4 regions of the Pantoea sp. C1E2 genome follow, and region 4 is predicted to be linked to each of the others. Evidence: predicted binding sites of a transcription regulator. Region 4 holds the regulator's gene; each other region holds the start of a gene.

Region 1 (4,171 bases), 1.5 Mb from region 4:
GTTTTGAGCGCCAGTTGCATCTCACACCCGGTGAATATCGCCAGCGCTTTCACTGCCGCAAAATGGCGTAAAGTGATCCTTTTTTGTCGTTTACGCCAATCGCGCATCGTCCTACATTGACTGCAACCACTTCGGATGAGGAGTCAATGATGATTAAGGTTGGCATTAACGGTTTTGGCCGTATCGGACGTAACGTGTCCCGCGCCGCGCTGGGCAGCAACGATATTGAGATTGTGGCGATTAACGATCTCACCGACAGTAAAACGCTGGCGCATCTGCTTAAACACGATTCACTGCTGGGCAGACTTCCTGCAGAAGTTGAGGCCGGTGAAGGTGAGTTGCGTATCGATGGTAAGCCGGTGCGAGTGTTTAGCGAGCGCGACCCGGCCAATATCCGCTGGCGTGACGTGGGTGTTGAGATCGTGATTGAAGCCACCGGCTTCTTCACCGAGCGCGAGAAAGCGGAAGTGCATATCACGCACGGCGGCGCAAAACGGGTGATCATCTCTGCGCCCGGTAAAAACGATGACCTGACGATTGTGCTAGGCGTAAATGATGATCGTTACGATCCCCAGCAACATTTCGTGGTGAGTAACGGCAGTTGCACCACCAACGGTCTGGCACCCGCCGCGCAGGTATTGCATCAGGCATTCGGCATTGAACATGGCTTGATGAACACCACCCATGCTTACACCAATAGCCAGGTGCTGCACGATCAGCCTGAGAAGGATCTGCGCGGTGCGCGTGCCGCCGCCCTGTCGATTGTGCCTTACTCCAGCGGTGCGGCGAAAGCATTAGGCCGTGTCATTCCGGAACTGGATGGCCGTCTGACGGGGTATTCCCTGCGCGTGCCGGTGCCGGTGGTGTCGATTGTGGATCTCACCGTGACGCTGAAGCGTGATGTGACGGCAGAAGAAGTCAACGATGCGTTTAAAGCCGCCGCTGCTGAAGGTCCCTTAAAAGGCATTCTGGGATACAGCGATGAGCCACTGGTCTCCAGCGATTATCAGGGCGATCCACGTTCATCGATCATTGATGGGCTTTCCACCCTGGTGATTGGTGGCAACCTGGTCAAAATCCTCGCCTGGTACGATAACGAGTGGGGCTTCTCAAATCGTCTGGTGGATTTAGCAAGGTTGATGGCGCAGCGCGGATTGTAATCCGCACCACTTTACTGCCAAAAAAATCCCCGCTTATGCGGGGATTCTTGTTGCTGCCGGGCGCGGTTACTTAATGCCCATCGCATCCTTCAGCGTAAAGAACAAGTCCGTCTGATCGGTCAGCCCCACCACGTTAGCGGCATAAGGACCATAAGCCGCGATGCGCAACTGTGTGCCGGTATGCCCCTGAGAATCGTCTTCAGAGTTACCGTAACTGATGGTCATGACCGCACCATCTTTGGTGTTCACCGCCTGCGTCAGGCCCGGCGCTTTGCTGCCATTCTCAATAATCTGGCTACTGTGCGCATGGTCAGCCGTTACCACCACCAGCGTGTCACCGTGTTCACGCGCAAAGGCCAGTGCCTGTTGCACGGCCTCGTCCAGATCCACCGTTTCGCCAATCTGACCGCACGGGTTTGCCGCGTGATCCTGTTTATCAATTGACGCGCCTTCCACCTGCAGGAAGAAACCTTTTTCATTGGTGCTCAGCAAATCAATCGCTTTCTTGGTCATCTGCGCCAGTGTGGGTGCTGATGCCGGGCGATCTTTATTCACTTCACAGGTCACCACGGGTTTGTCGATATTACCGTGATAGCTGGCTTTCGGCCCCTGCCAGCGAACCGGCATATTGCCTTCGGAGAACAGCCCCAGCACCGGTTTCGTTTGGTCAGCCTGTTTGATTGCATTCATGTCATCAAGGTTATCGACCAGCTGGAAGCCCAGCGCCTGAGCCTGCTCGCGCAAGGTTTTGCCCTGGTACTCACCCGCTTTGGCGCTTTCAGAGAACGATTTCGCACCGCCGCCGAGGGTGACATCTGGACGGGTTTTCAGCATCTGCTCGCTGATAGATCCTTTACCGCCCTGCTCCAGCGCATTGGTCGGACACAGTTCGCTGGTTTTCTCCGGGCCATAACATTTACGTGAAGTGACATGCGCCATCAAAGCGGCAGGCGTGGCATCCTGCAATTCTGCAGTGGATACGTTACCGGTGGCTTTCCCGGCGGCTTTCGCCAGCTCAAGAATGGTGGCCTGATCCTTGCCATTGACGTCTACGCCGATGGCACCGTTGTAAGATTTGGTGCCTGTTGCCCAGGCGGTAGCGGAGGCAGCCGAATCCGTCACGTAATTGGGTTTGTGGGTTTTCTTGTCTAAAGAGTAGTGGGTGTACTGGCCGGTTAGCGGCAGCGCATCAATGCCAGGGAAGAAACCACCCGCGCCCATCGCCTGATTTCGTGCGGCGGTGATTTCCGAGTCGCCCATGCCATCGCCGATCAATAAGATGACGTTTTTGGCCGTGGTATTAACGAGTGAGGCTTTCAACGCTTCCGTCTGGTCGCTGCTGAGGCGGCGTGCGCCACCGTGTTCGGTGATATCACCGGTGGCGGCGCGGGTATAAGTTGTTGACTCTGCCACTGCTGACGTCGCAATTAATGAAGCCAGCAGAGAAACCGTGAAAAGAGGTATGTGTTTCATTTATAAGCATCCTTATCAGTAAATATAACCAAATGTTTCCGCAGACAAGTCTGCGACAGTCTGGTGACACTTTTGTGGCAGAGAAGGAATAATTTGATGACAGAACACGCAGTTCGGCGAGAGATGCAGCAAGCTGCACAGAGCTTAAGCGGATAGAACAAAAGGAGAAAATAGGGCTTGACCGTTTTCAGGTAACTCCCTATAGTAGCGCCCCGTTGACCCAGCGCGGTTAGCAAAAAATTTGGTGAGGTGTCCGAGTGGCTGAAGGAGCACGCCTGGAAAGTGTGTATACGGCAACGTATCGAGGGTTCGAACCCCTCTCTCACCGCCATATTTGAAGAAGAGCCTGAACGAAAGTTCAGGCTTTTTTTTGTCTTCAGATCGGCCAAAGCACTAACTCATCTGGCCATCGCCCATTACCATCGCTAGAAACTTGTCTCTGAGCGGGTCCTTGATCCCGGCATTCCACGCCAAACCAGTTTGCCATTGGGTATGCTCGCCCTCCAGCGGCAGTAGCCTGACGCCAGCAGGCAGGATATGCTTCACACTCCCCGGCAATAGCGCCACACCATCACCGGCCGCCACCAGCGCCAGTAACGTCTGAATATCGTCAGCAGCCGACACCGTGCGCGGGGTGAGTTTTCTTGCGCTGAGGAACTGATCGGCCTGCGCAGTGAGCCCTTCGCCCCTCTGAGGTGCTAACTGCAAGAGTTGATGATTTTCAATAATCTGAGTGGTCTCTACAGGACTCGACAAATGATCAGCTGCTACCGCCAGCACCAATTGTTCCGTGTCCAGGCTCTGAATTTGCAGTGGTTCAGGCACCGGTAAGCGCACAAATCCTACTTGCAGTCGTCCTTCCGCAAGCAGCTGGGTCTGAACCGCCGAAGGCATATCGTTGAGCGAGACTTGTACGCCAGGATAGCGTACGCGAAAGGCGGCGACGTGTTTGGGAGCAAAAAGAAAAGAAGAGATGCCAAAACCCAGGGTGAGTTTTCCTGAATCCCCTTTTTGGATCGCCGCCACATCAGCGAAGAAATCCGCATAGCGCTCCACCACCTCGCTGGCAGCCGCTAATAACTGATCTCCCGCCACCGTCAACCGCGCGCCATGCCGTCCACGCTGGAAAAGCGTCACACCAGAAAGGTGCTCCAGTGTCTGAATCTGTTTAGATAATGCGGGCTGGGTGATGCAGAGAACATTAGCCGCCGAGTGATAGGTCCCTTCTTGCGCCAGCGTTACAAACGCGCGTAACAGTTTAATATCCATTCCAATCTGTTATCAAAGTGGGAGAAGTTGTGATTATACACGGGGGATTTCTCTCTGGTGAAATAGCGACCTATTTCCTTAGGAGAAACACCATGGAACATTCACTTCGCGTTGCCACCGTGCAGTTTTGCCATCGCGCCAGCGATAAAGCGTTCAATCTTTCCGTCATGGAGCGCTTTATCGCGCAGGCTGCACAAGAAGAAATCAAAATTTTAGCCTTTCCGGAAATGTGCATCACCGGTTACTGGCATGTACCTGATCTGCCGATT
Region 2 (4,171 bases), 3.0 Mb from region 4:
TCAGTCGAAAACCCTGACACCCGCAGCAGCGTTAGCGGGCAAAGCCGCTCAATAATACCAGGTGCGCATGAATGCGCACCCTACGAAAATCCGCGCATTTGGGTTGTCGCGTCGCCATTACGCCAATCTACGCATTAGCCTTGTAGCGTCGCCATTACGCTGACCCGCGCATTAACCCTGTAGCGTCGCCATTACGCAGACCCACACATTAACCCTGTAGCGTCGCCATTGATGGCGACGTGATAACTCACAGCGCCTGCGCGCACGCCCAGGCTGAGCTCCATGCCCACTGGAAGTTGTATCCGCCGAGCCAGCCGGTGACATCCACTACTTCGCCAATAAAGTACAAACCGGGCACGTCACGCGCTTCCATGGTTTTGGAGGAGAGCTGGGTAGTATCGACGCCGCCCATCGTCACTTCGGCAGTGCGATACCCTTCGGTGCCATTCGGCTGCACGCGCCACTGATGCAACGTGGTCACCAACTCGGCCTGCTGCTTGCTGTTAAGCTGCTTCAGCGTCACATCCGGGATCTGCTTCAACTCCTGTAACACTTCCACCAGACGCTTTGGCAGGATTTTCGCCAGACTATTTTTCAGGCTGAGATTCGGATGCGCCTCGCGCTGTACATTGATGAAATCTTCCAGCGAGGTTTCCGGCGACAGGTTGATGGTGACAAATTCCCCCGGCTGCCAGTAGCTGGAGATTTGCAGAACCGCTGGGCCCGACAAGCCGCGATGGGTAAACAGCATCGCTTCTTTGAACAGCGTTCCATCTTGCGCGGTGATGGTGGTGGGCAGTGCCACACCCGACAGCGTGTTTAACTGCTCCAGCAGCGGCTTATGCAAAGTGAATGGCACCAGCGCGGCCCGCGTCGGGAAGACTTTCAAACCAAACTGCTCAGCCACTTTATAGCCAAACGGTGTCGCCCCCAGGCCCGGCATCGATAAGCCACCGCTGGCGATCACCAGCTTCTCTGCCTCCACCTCTGAACCGTTCAGCTGCAGCGTGTAGCCATTTTCATCACGCGTCACGCTCAGCACTTCACTGCGCAAACGCACCGTGACCTGCCCGTCTTCGCACTCTTTTAATAGCAGATCAACAATCTGCTGCGCCGAGTCATCGCAGAACAACTGACCGAGGGTCTTCTCGTGATACGCAATGTTATGGCGATTCACCAGATCGATGAAGTCCCACTGGGTGTAACGCGCCAGCGCCGACTTACTGAAGTGCGGGTTGTGCGAGAGGTACGCCGCCGGTTCGGTGTACATATTGGTGAAGTTACAGCGACCGCCGCCAGACATCAGGATTTTACGCCCTGCCTTTTTGCCGTTATCCAGCAGCAGCACGCGGCGGCCCAGTTGCCCTGCCTGCGCTGCACAGAACATGCCGGCAGCGCCTGCACCTATTACGATAACGTCAAACTTGTCCACTGCGCTTAATCCACTCAATTGAAAGGCGGTGATTGTAGAGATCTGCGGCATTTCGCGCCAGCGTCAAAAAAATGCCGTAAATATGTCATATTGTAACTCGCTTATTTTTCAGCCTTTTTACCCAATCGCAGCGCTTAAATGGCAAATTTAAGTCAAAAAGGGACTATATTTTCCTTTCACATCATGCGGGTTGTCGCAGATAATGCGCCGCGTTCATGTCCTCCAAAAAATGGCGTAACGTTTATGCTACATCTGTTCGCTGGTCTTGACCTCAGTACCGGCCTGTTTTTGGTAATAGCTCTGCTGTTCGTATTGTTCTATGAGGCAATCAACGGTTTCCACGACACTGCTAACGCAGTCGCTACAGTCATTTATACCCGTGCGATGCGGGCGCAATTGGCGGTTGTGATGGCGGGTGTTTTCAACTTCTTAGGCGTTTTGCTGGGCGGCTTAAGCGTGGCTTATGCCATCGTGCATATGCTGCCAACCGATTTACTGCTGAATGTGGGTTCCGCGCACGGCCTCGCCATGGTGTTCTCCATGTTGCTGGCGGCCATCATCTGGAACCTCGGCACCTGGTATCTGGGCTTGCCGGCATCCAGTTCCCACACCCTGATTGGCGCCATTATCGGTATTGGTCTCACCAATGCGCTGATGACCGGCACCTCGGTGGTTGATGCGCTCAACCTGCCGAAAGTGATCAATATTTTCCTTTCTCTGATTCTGTCACCGATTGTTGGCCTGGTGATTGCGGGTGCGTTGATCTTTATCCTGCGCCGTTACTGGAGCAACACGCCTAAACGCGCGCGTATCCATATGACGCCCGCCGACCGTGAAAAGATCGATGGCAAGAAAAAGCCGCCGTTCTGGACGCGTACCGCACTGATTGTTTCGGCGATTGGCGTGAGCTACTCCCACGGTGCGAACGACGGTCAGAAAGGCATTGGCCTGATTATGTTAGTACTGATTGGTGTGGCACCTGCTGGTTTCGTGGTCAACATGAATGCCTCAGGTTATGACATCACGCGTACTCGCGATGCGGTCAATCATCTGGAACAGTATTATCAGCAACACAGCGATTCACTCACGCATATCATCCAGATGGCACCGCCTGCTGTGCCTTCACCGGAAGAAGCCGTGGGCGGTCCGCATGAGTTCCATTGCGACAGCAGCCGCGCGCTGCAAGCCATTGACCGTGCGCAGGTGTTGCTGACTAATCTGAACAGCTATGACCAACTGACAGTTGATCAGCGCAGCCAGATGCGTCGCCTGCTGATGTGCGTCTCGGACACCGCCGATAAAGCCGCGAAGCTGCCAGAGACCACTCCGGATGATAAGCGCTTCCTCAATAAGCTGAAGGGCGATCTGCTGGGCACCGTGGAATATGCACCAATCTGGATCATCATGGCCGTGGCGTTAGCTCTGGGCATCGGTACCATGATTGGCTGGCGTCGTGTGGCGACCACCATCGGCGAGAAAATCGGTAAGAAAGGCATGACCTACGCACAGGGCATGTCGGCTCAGGTTACCGCGGCGGTGTCGATTGGTATCGCCAGCTACACCGGTATGCCGGTTTCCACCACGCATATCCTGTCATCGTCCGTTGCCGGTACCATGCTGGTAGATGGCGGTGGCTTGCAGAGCCGCACCATTAAAAATATCGCCATGGCGTGGGTGTTCACCCTGCCGGTGTGTATTGTGCTGTCAGGTTCGCTGTACTGGATCGCGCTGAAAATTATCTAAGCTGGTATCAGTAAACAAGAGGGCGACTGTTCAACACAGGTCGCCCTTTTTTATTGCCGCTGATTAATGCCAAATCGCCAGACCAATCAGGCTCACCACCACCACAAAACACAGACCGCTGGTCAGGACAAACTGCCTGCGCACGCGTTCGCAGCGGCGAATAAATTCGTCGTCGTGATGATCGCGATAGCGTTTATCCCAGATATAACGCACCAGCCGCACCTGCTTGCTCGGCTGACCATGAGACGTGAAGAAACCCGCCCCATCCACATATTGATACAACAGCGGATCGCATCCGCGCAGCACAGCCAATAGCGAGCGTAAAGAAGAGAAGTAGCGCGCCATATTCACCAGACAAACCACACACAGAGCCCAAAAAAGCGCGATAGTGCTGATCATGTTCCCCTCCCAGCTGGAGCCGTAATGACGTCGAAGGCAGCGGGGAAATGCTGCTGACGTCCCACGGGAAATTAACCAGCCACAGATGAATCGAATTGCATTGTTGTTGTGCGAACCCGAGCGCGTCACCCAGACGGCAGTGGCACTCATTTTCAGTGTAGGAGATCTGTTCAATTTTTTTCCAGCGATGATTTTCGTTCACCGCGAGTGAAAATTGCGATAGCGCTTGATCTTCCTCACAAGCGAGCCGTGGATTGCAGCATTTGTTAACAACTCTGGCTATACTCAAAGCATAACAACATACGCCTGATGGCATAAATTATGGCTGGCGGCGCTTCATCGCCATTGTGCGCAAAGGACAACGCCTGCCGTGAAGGCAAACAACGGGTTGCCCCCAGAATCTTGAGAAGGAGTTTTATCATGGCCTATAAACACATCCTGATTGCCGTAGACCTTTCCCCGGAAAGCCAGTTGTTGGTTGATAAAGCCGTTTCACTGGCCCGCCCTTACGATGCAAAAATCTCGCTGATCCACGTTGATGTGAATTACTCAGACCTCTACACCGGGCTGATTGACGTCAATCTGGGCGATATGCAG
Region 3 (4,171 bases), 670 kb from region 4:
AGCCTTCGTGCTGGCGATTGTGGTACTGGGCGGCATGGGTTCGCAGTTTGCGGTGATCCTCGCGGCGGTGCTGCTGGTGGTGTCGCGCGAATTGATGCGTGATTTGAATGAGTACAGCATGCTGGTGCTGGGTGGTTTGATGGTGCTGATGATGATTTGGCGTCCGCAAGGGCTGCTGCCGATGAAGCGTCCTCACCTGAAGTTGAAAAGCAGTAAACAAGGAGAGCAGGCATGAGTCAGCCTTTGTTAGCCGTTGAAGGCTTGATGATGCGCTTCGGCGGTCTGTTGGCCGTCAACAACGTGGCGCTGGAACTGCATCCCCAGGAAATCGTGTCACTGATCGGGCCGAATGGCGCCGGTAAAACCACGGTGTTCAACTGCCTGACCGGCTTCTATAAGCCGACCGGCGGGACTATCAAGCTGCGCGACCAGGAGTTGCAGGGACAGCCGGGCCAGAAGATTGCGCGCATGGGCATCGTGCGTACTTTCCAGCACGTGCGTCTGTTCCGTGAGATGACGGTGATTGAAAACCTGCTGGTGGCGCAACATCAGCATCTGAAAAGCGGCGTGTTCTCCGGCCTGTTCAAAACCCCGGCGTTCCGTCGTGGTGAGAGTGAAGCGCTCGATCGTGCGGCCACCTGGCTGGAGCGTATTGGTTTGCTTGAGCTGGCCAACCGCCAGGCGGGTAACCTGGCTTACGGCCAGCAGCGTCGTCTGGAAATTGCGCGCTGCATGGTGACGCGTCCGGAAATCCTGATGCTGGATGAACCTGCAGCTGGTCTTAACCCGCGTGAAACCCACGAGCTGGATGAGCTGATTGCTGAACTGCGTGGCGAGCACAAGGTCTCCGTGCTGTTGATTGAACATGATATGAAGCTGGTGATGGGCATTTCTGACCGCATCTATGTGGTGAATCAGGGAACGCCGCTGGCCAACGGGACACCGGAAGAGGTGCGTAACAATCCGGATGTGATCCGTGCTTATTTAGGTGAGGCGTAATATGGCAAACCCGATTTTAACTTTACAGGGTATCAATGCCCATTACGGCCCGATTCAGGCACTGCATAACATCAACCTGCACATCAGTCAGGGTGAAATTGTCACCCTGATTGGTGCTAACGGCGCGGGCAAAACCACGCTGCTGGGTACGCTGTGCGGTGAACCTCGCGCCACCAGTGGCACTATCGTGTTCGACGGTAAAGAGATCACCGACTGGCAAACGGCAAAAATCATGCGTGAAGCGATTGCGATTGTGCCGGAAGGCCGCCGCGTATTTTCGCGCATGACGGTGGAAGAGAACCTGGCGATGGGCGGCTTCTTCGCAACCCGTCAGGAGTATCAGCAGCGCATTGAGCGCGTTTACCAGCTGTTCCCCCGGTTGGCAGAGCGTAAAGTGCAGCGTGCGGGCACCATGTCCGGTGGTGAGCAACAGATGCTGGCGATTGGTCGTGCGCTGATGAGTCAGCCACGCTTGCTGTTGCTGGATGAGCCTTCACTGGGTCTGGCGCCGATTATTATTCAGCAGATTTTCGATACGATTGAACAGCTGCGCAAAGAGGGCATGACGATCTTCCTCGTTGAGCAAAACGCCAACCAGGCGTTGAAGCTGGCCGATCGTGGCTACGTGCTGGAGAACGGTCATGTGGTGCTGGAGGACAGTGGTGAAGCGTTACTGTCCAACGAAGCGGTACGTAGCGCTTATCTGGGTGCCTGACCTGGCTTACTTACCGCCAACGGTCTGAACAGTGGCACGAGTTTGCGATAACTCGTGCCACTTTAAACTTTCTAATACGCGCAATCCCTGTCACATCTCCGTCATAAACCTGTTATTAATCCGTCATTTCCCCGTGTCATGTTACTTCGCGAACAAAAAAATGCGTGATATCGCGCGTACCTAACAGCACAGGAAAAAACTTATGTCCGCTTTTACGCTTCGTCCCCGCCTGATGAGTGTGTTGCTCGGTCTGGCGCTCAGCGGTAACGCGCTGGCAGCAACTGACATCCCTTTCTGGCACTCAATGGAAGGCGAGTTAGGCAAAGAAGTCGATTCTCTGGCACAACGTTTTAACCAGGCTCACCCAGAATACAAAATCGTACCGACTTACAAAGGTAACTACGAGCAGAGCCTGGCAGCGGGTATCGCTGCTGTGCGTACCGGTAAAGCACCGGCTATTCTCCAGGTTTACGAAGTGGGTACAGCGACCATGATGGCCTCGAAAGCCATCGTGCCAGTGCATGACGTGTTCAAAGACGCGGGCGTGCAGATGGATCCTAAACAGTTCGTGCCAGCAGTCGCGGGCTATTACAGCGACAGCAACGGCCAGCTGATCTCTCAGCCGTTCAACAGCTCAACGCCTGTGCTGTACTACAACAAAGATGCTTTCAAAAAAGCCGGCCTGAACCCAGACCAGCCACCAAAAACCTGGCAGGAACTGGCGAAAGACGCCGATGCGCTGCGTAAAGCGGGCATGACCTGTGGTTACGCCAGCGGCTGGCAGGGCTGGATCCAGATCGAGAACTTCAGCGCCTGGCATGCACTGCCGGTTGCCACCAAAAACAACGGCTTCGATGGCACTGACGCGGTACTGGAGTTCAACAAGCCAGTACAGGTGCGCCACATCCAGATGCTGGAAGACATGAACAAGAAGGGTGATTTCACCTACTTCGGTCGTAAAGATGAATCTACCGCTAAGTTCTATAACGGCGACTGCGGCATCACCACGGCCTCTTCTGGTTCTCTGGCGGATATCAAGCATTACGCCAAGTTCAACTTCGGCGTTGGCATGATGCCTTACGACTCAACTGTGCCTGACGCACCGCAGAACGCCATCATCGGCGGCGCGAGCCTGTGGGTGATGAAAGGCAAAGATGCCGACACCTATAAAGGCGTAGCAGAGTTCATGAAGTTCCTGGCACAGCCAGAAATCGCCGCAGAATGGCACCAGAAGACCGGTTACCTGCCGATCACTACTGCTGCGTATGAGCTGACCAAGAAGCAAGGCTTCTATGACAAGAACCCAGGCGCAGACATCGCAACGCGTCAGATGCTGAACAAAGATCCACTGCCGTTCACCAAAGGCATGCGTCTGGGCAACATGCCACAGATTCGTACCATCGTGGACGAAGAGCTGGAAGGCGTGTGGACCGGCAAACAGGCCCCACAAGCCGCACTGGATAACGCTGTGAAGCGCGGAAACGAATTGCTGCGTCGTTTTGAACAGCAAGTGAAGTAATTCCGTTGTCTCGGGGCTGGCGCATAGCGTCAGCCCCGATTTCTCTTTTGGCGAGTCTGCTATGTCCTCATCACGCCCCGTATTTCGCTCCCGATTTTTGCCTTATTTGCTGGTGGCACCGCAGCTGGTGATTACCGCCATTTTCTTCTTATGGCCTGCCGGTGAAGCGCTGTGGTACTCACTGCAAAGCATCGATCCCTTTGGTATTTCCAGCACCTTTGTCGGGTTGGAGAACTTTAAACGTCTGTTCAGCGATGAGTATTACCTCGCGTCGTTCTGGACCACCATTGAGTTCAGCGCACTGGTCACCGTGTGTGGCATGACCTTCTCGCTGCTGCTGGCGGCGCTGGTCGATTACGTCATACGGCTGAAAAAACTTTATCAAACCTTGCTGTTGCTGCCTTACGCCGTTGCGCCCGTGGTTGCCGCGGTACTGTGGATGTTCCTGTTCAATCCCGGCCTCGGTCTGTTCAGCCATCTGCTAAACCAGATCGGTTACAACTGGAACTACGCGCAAAACAGCGGTCAGGCGATGTTCCTGATCGTGCTGGCGTCCATCTGGCAGCAGATGAGCTACAACTTCCTGTTCTTCTTCGCCGCGCTGCAGTCGATTCCCAAATCGCTGGTGGAAGCCGCGGCGATTGACGGCGCCGGTCCGGTGCGTCGCTTCTTCAATCTGTCACTGCCGCTGATCACCCCGGTGAGTTTCTTCCTGCTGGTGGTTAACCTGGTGTATGCGTTCTTCGATACCTTCCCGGTGATCGATGCCGCGACCGGCGGGGGTCCGGTGCAAGCCACCACCACGCTGATCTACAAAATTTATCGCGAAGGTTTTACCGGTCTGGATCTTTCGTCTTCCGCCGCGCAGTCGGTGGTGCTGATGCTGCTGGTGATTGGCCTGACGATCCTGCAATTCCGCTTTGTCGAGCGTAAGGTGC
Region 4 (4,171 bases):
GTCACGGGTAATCAGTTCGTTTTGCGTCTGCGACAGTACGCCGAGGCGCGGCGTCTGGTGATACAACGCCAGGCAGATAGCATCCAGCAGTGTGGTTTTCCCCGCGCCGGTTGCGCCGGTAATGGCAAATAATCCGTTGCTGGCAAAGGGTTCACGGCGGAAATCGATAAACCATTCACCGCGCAGCGCATTGAGGTTTTTAAAACGTAACGTCAGGATTTTCATGCGGACGGGTTCTCCAGCGCGGCGAGGGTAGTGCGAAATAACTGCGTCAATTGTTCAGCCTGATCGGCGTCCAACTGATCTTCCTGCGCCAGGCGACGAGCAAACACCTCTTCGACTTTCAACTCGCTCAGGGTTTCGTTATCCATGCGCGCCAGGCTGCGTTGACGCTGTTCTCGGCTGCGGCGCACCAGCAGCACTTCCACCGGCAATGCTTCAGTCAGTTGCTCAACGCGGCGCTGCAAATCACTCAGGTACTCTTGCGTGGTGATTTCAATGTCGAGCCAGACGGGCTGCTCGCGATCTCCCTCACTAAATTCGCTCAGCTGTTGTTCGATTTCCGCCATTGAGCCTTTCAACATCTGCATCGGCTGGAACAGCGGGATCGGCAGCGCTGTAACGCTATCCAACTGAGCGCCGAACTCCAGCAGAAATACGCTTTTCTCACGTCCCAGTTCATCAAAGCTGAGCGGAATCGGTGAACCGCTGTAACGAATATGTTCACTGTCAGCAATACGCTGCGCCCGGTGAATATGGCCCAGAGCAATGTAATCCGCGGCGGGAAACGCCTGCGCCGGGAAGGCATCCAGCGTGCCGATATAGATATCGCGCACCGAGTCGCTTTTGGTCACGCCAACGGTGGTGAGATGGCCGGTGGCAATAATGGGAAGTGCACGATCTGCGCGTTCGGCCAGCGCAGCGGCATAACACTGCTGGTAATGCTGCTCAATCGCTTCCAGCAGTGAGATCTGTTTCTCGCGCCCGGATTGTCCCGCCTGGCTGCGCAAAATATCGCGTGGACGCAAATAGGGAATCGCACACAACAACGCCCCCGGCGTGCCATCGCGCTGATGCAGCGTCAGCACCTGCTGCTCGCCCTGTGGCGTGGCGCTGGTGATCACTCGCGTATTTAAACAGGCGAGTAATTCGCGTGATTCATTCAGGGTAGCGACGGAATCATGGTTGCCCGCCAGCACAATCAGCTGGCACTGCGTCGGTTGCAGCGCGACCACGAAGCGGTTAAACATTTCACGCGCATAGCTTGGTGGCGAACCGGTATCAAACAGGTCTCCCGCGATGATCAGCGCATCCACCTGATGCTGGGTAATCTGGTCCAGCAACCACTCCAGGAAGGCCTGATGCTCGGCCGCCCGGCTTTTGCTGTAAAAGAATTGACCGAGATGCCAATCCGCGGTGTGAATAATGCGCATGAATACTCCCTGCTTCGTTAAGCGAAGGCGAATTATAACCTCTTCAGATCGCAAAGAAAAAAAAGCGATAATCGTTGTCACATTTCTGTTTTTTAACTATTTATCATAGGTCGGGTTTTTCATAAAAGTGTCATAAAACTGACGCATAATGGCGCCGCAAATCCCAGTGACCTATTGTCACAAAAGCAGGAGTTATAATGGCTAAGCGCATTTTGGTTGTGGAAGACGAAGCTCCCATCCGTGAAATGTTATGTTTCGTGCTGGAACAGAATGATTATCAGCCTATTGAGGCAGAAGACTATGACAGCGCGATTGGTAAGTTGATCGAACCCTGGCCTGATTTAATTCTGCTGGATTGGATGTTGCCTGGCGGCAGCGGTATTCAGTTTATTAAACATTTGAAACGTGAAGCCATGACGCGCGACATCCCGGTGATGATGCTGACGGCGCGCGGTGAAGAAGAAGATCGCGTGCGCGGTCTGGAAGTGGGCGCGGATGACTACATCACCAAACCTTTCTCACCGAAAGAGCTGATGGCACGTATCAAAGCGGTGATGCGCCGTATTTCACCAATGGCGGTGGAAGAGGTGATTGAGATGCAGGGTCTGAGCCTCGATCCTTCCTCGCATCGCGTGATGTCGGAAAGTACCCCGCTGGAAATGGGACCTACCGAATATAAATTGCTGCACTTCTTTATGACGCACCCAGAGCGTGTTTACAGCCGCGAACAGCTGCTGAACCACGTATGGGGCACCAACGTCTACGTGGAAGATCGTACCGTTGATGTGCATATCCGTCGTTTACGTAAAGCACTGGAAGTATCTGGCCACGATCGCATGGTTCAAACCGTACGTGGAACAGGGTATCGTTTCTCTGCCCGCTACTAAACGGAGTCTTTTACCGTGCTGGAACGACTCTCCTGGAAGAGATTATTGACTGAGCTGGCGCTGGTCTGTTTGCCCGCGCTGGTGCTTGGTCTGTTGTTCGGTTATCTGCCCTGGCTACTGCTGATTGCAGTGTCGGGTGTGATGTTTTGGCACTTTAGAAATCTGATGCGTCTGTCGCACTGGCTGTGGGTCGATCGTTCTATGACGCCACCCGCCGGGCGCGGTAGCTGGGAACCGCTGTTCTACGGCCTGTATCAGATGCAACTGCGTAACCGTCGTCGTCGTCGGGAGTTGGGTAACCTGATTAAGCGCTTTCGTAGCGGCGCGGAATCCCTGCCTGATGCAGTGATCCTGACCACCGAAGAGGGCACCATTTTCTGGTGCAACGGGCTGGCACAACAGCATCTCGGGCTGCGCTGGCCGGAAGATAATGGCCAGAACATCCTCAATTTACTGCGCTATCCTGAGTTTTCCCGCTATATCCGCCAACGCGATTTTGACAAGCCGCTGACGCTGGTGCTGAACAATCAACATCATATGGAATTTCGTGTGATGCCCTACAGCGAAGGGCAATGGTTGATGGTGGCGCGCGATGTCACCCAGATGCACCAGCTGGAAGGGGCGCGGCGTAACTTCTTTGCCAACGTCAGTCATGAACTGCGTACGCCGTTAACGGTGTTGCAGGGCTATCTGGAAATGATGGACGATGCGGCGATGAACGAGCGCACGCGCGGCAAGGCGTTGCACACCATGCAGGAGCAAACTCGCCGCATGGATAGCCTGGTGAAACAGCTGCTGACCTTGTCGCGTATTGAAGCCGCGCCCGCTATCGATCTCAAAGAGACGGTGGATGTCCCGGGCATGCTGCAACTGTTGCAGCGCGAGGCGGAAACCCTCAGCCAGGGCCGGCACAGCATCCATTTCCGCACCGATCCGCACCTCAAAGTCTTCGGCAATGATGAACAGCTGCGCAGCGCCATTTCCAATCTGGTGTACAACGCGGTGAATCACACGCCGGAGGGAACGCGCCTCGATATCAGCTGGCTGCGCACCAAAGAGGGGGCGGAATTCAAAGTGTGCGATAACGGACCGGGGATCAGCGAGGAGCATTTGCCGCGCCTCACCGAGCGTTTTTATCGGGTCGATAAAGCCCGATCGCGTGCGACCGGCGGCAGTGGCTTAGGGCTGGCGATCGTTAAGCATGCATTGAGCCATCACACGGCGAGGCTGGAGATCACCAGTATTCCGCATCAGGAAACCTGTTTTAGTTTTGTGCTGCCACCACGCTTGATTGTGGCGAAAAGCGTTCACAGTAAGGTCAGTTAAGCACGACGGAGCGGCGCAATTTATTGCGCTATGCCAATGGATTAGGCCATGTACGAGTTATTCGCACATACGGTAGCGGCGCAATGTATTGCGCGATCAATCGTGCCGCTACAGAATGTGCACTTGAATGTTCATGACCTGATTGACGGAAGACCTGATGAAATCGCTGTTGCTGTTCACGTTGCTGCTGTGCTCTGCGCTGGCACCAGCCCAACAAACCATGCTCACCGGCAATTTAAGCAGCGTCGGTTCCGACACCCTCGGCTATCTGATGACCTTATGGGGCGAGGATTTCAGCCGCCAGTCACCGGGCGTTAACGTTCAGGTACAGGCGGCTGGATCCTCAACCGCACCTACCGCGCTGGCGGCAGGCGCAGCCCAACTCGGGGCGATGAGCCGCCCGATGCAAATTGATGAACGCCAACTGTTTACCTCGCGCTACGGCTATCCACCGCTGGCGGTGCCGGTGGCAATGGATGCGCTGGTGGTGGTGGTGAATCAGGACAACCCGCTATCCCGTATCGA

The links. The regulator PhoB, encoded in region 4, activates phosphate uptake and scavenging genes when phosphate is short. The targets are predictions, from matches to a motif close to CTGTCATAAAACTGNCNNAT.
Region 1: a site for PhoB is predicted at 2,684-2,703, ahead of phoA (alkaline phosphatase). Genes of this name have one in related genera too.
Region 2: a site for PhoB is predicted at 1,504-1,523, ahead of pitA (inorganic phosphate transporter PitA). Genes of this name have one in related genera too.
Region 3: a site for PhoB is predicted at 1,802-1,821, ahead of ugpB (sn-glycerol-3-phosphate ABC transporter substrate-binding protein UgpB). Genes of this name have one in related genera too.

Annotation. Positions count from the first base shown of each region.
Region 1 is NZ_JBSZHT010000002.1:2,781,582-2,785,752, forward strand. It holds gene ACXI0A_RS13370 (helix-turn-helix domain-containing protein) at 1-71, shown strand, start outside; gene gap (type I glyceraldehyde-3-phosphate dehydrogenase) at 150-1,160, shown strand; gene phoA (alkaline phosphatase) at 1,227-2,633, opposite strand; tRNA gene ACXI0A_RS13385 (tRNA-Ser) at 2,877-2,964, shown strand; gene ACXI0A_RS13390 (LysR family transcriptional regulator) at 3,027-3,902, opposite strand; gene ACXI0A_RS13395 (nitrilase-related carbon-nitrogen hydrolase) at 3,995-4,171, shown strand, end outside.
Region 2 is NZ_JBSZHT010000002.1:4,272,943-4,277,113, forward strand. It holds gene ACXI0A_RS20360 (capsular polysaccharide synthesis protein) at 1-55, shown strand, start outside; gene ACXI0A_RS20365 (aminoacetone oxidase family FAD-binding enzyme) at 248-1,483, opposite strand; gene pitA (inorganic phosphate transporter PitA) at 1,676-3,175, shown strand; gene uspB (universal stress protein UspB) at 3,239-3,574, opposite strand; gene uspA (universal stress protein UspA) at 3,995-4,171, shown strand, end outside.
Region 3 is NZ_JBSZHT010000002.1:594,811-598,981, forward strand. It holds gene ACXI0A_RS02945 (high-affinity branched-chain amino acid ABC transporter permease LivM) at 1-235, shown strand, start outside; gene livG (high-affinity branched-chain amino acid ABC transporter ATP-binding protein LivG) at 232-999, shown strand; gene livF (high-affinity branched-chain amino acid ABC transporter ATP-binding protein LivF) at 1,001-1,714, shown strand; gene ugpB (sn-glycerol-3-phosphate ABC transporter substrate-binding protein UgpB) at 1,917-3,233, shown strand; gene ugpA (sn-glycerol-3-phosphate ABC transporter permease UgpA) at 3,295-4,171, shown strand, end outside.
Region 4 is NZ_JBSZHT010000002.1:1,262,453-1,266,623, forward strand. It holds gene ACXI0A_RS05985 (SbcC/MukB-like Walker B domain-containing protein) at 1-225, opposite strand, end outside; gene sbcD (exonuclease subunit SbcD) at 222-1,433, opposite strand; gene phoB (phosphate response regulator transcription factor PhoB) at 1,631-2,320, shown strand; gene phoR (phosphate regulon sensor histidine kinase PhoR) at 2,336-3,646, shown strand; gene ACXI0A_RS06005 (phosphate ABC transporter substrate-binding protein PstS family protein) at 3,804-4,171, shown strand, end outside.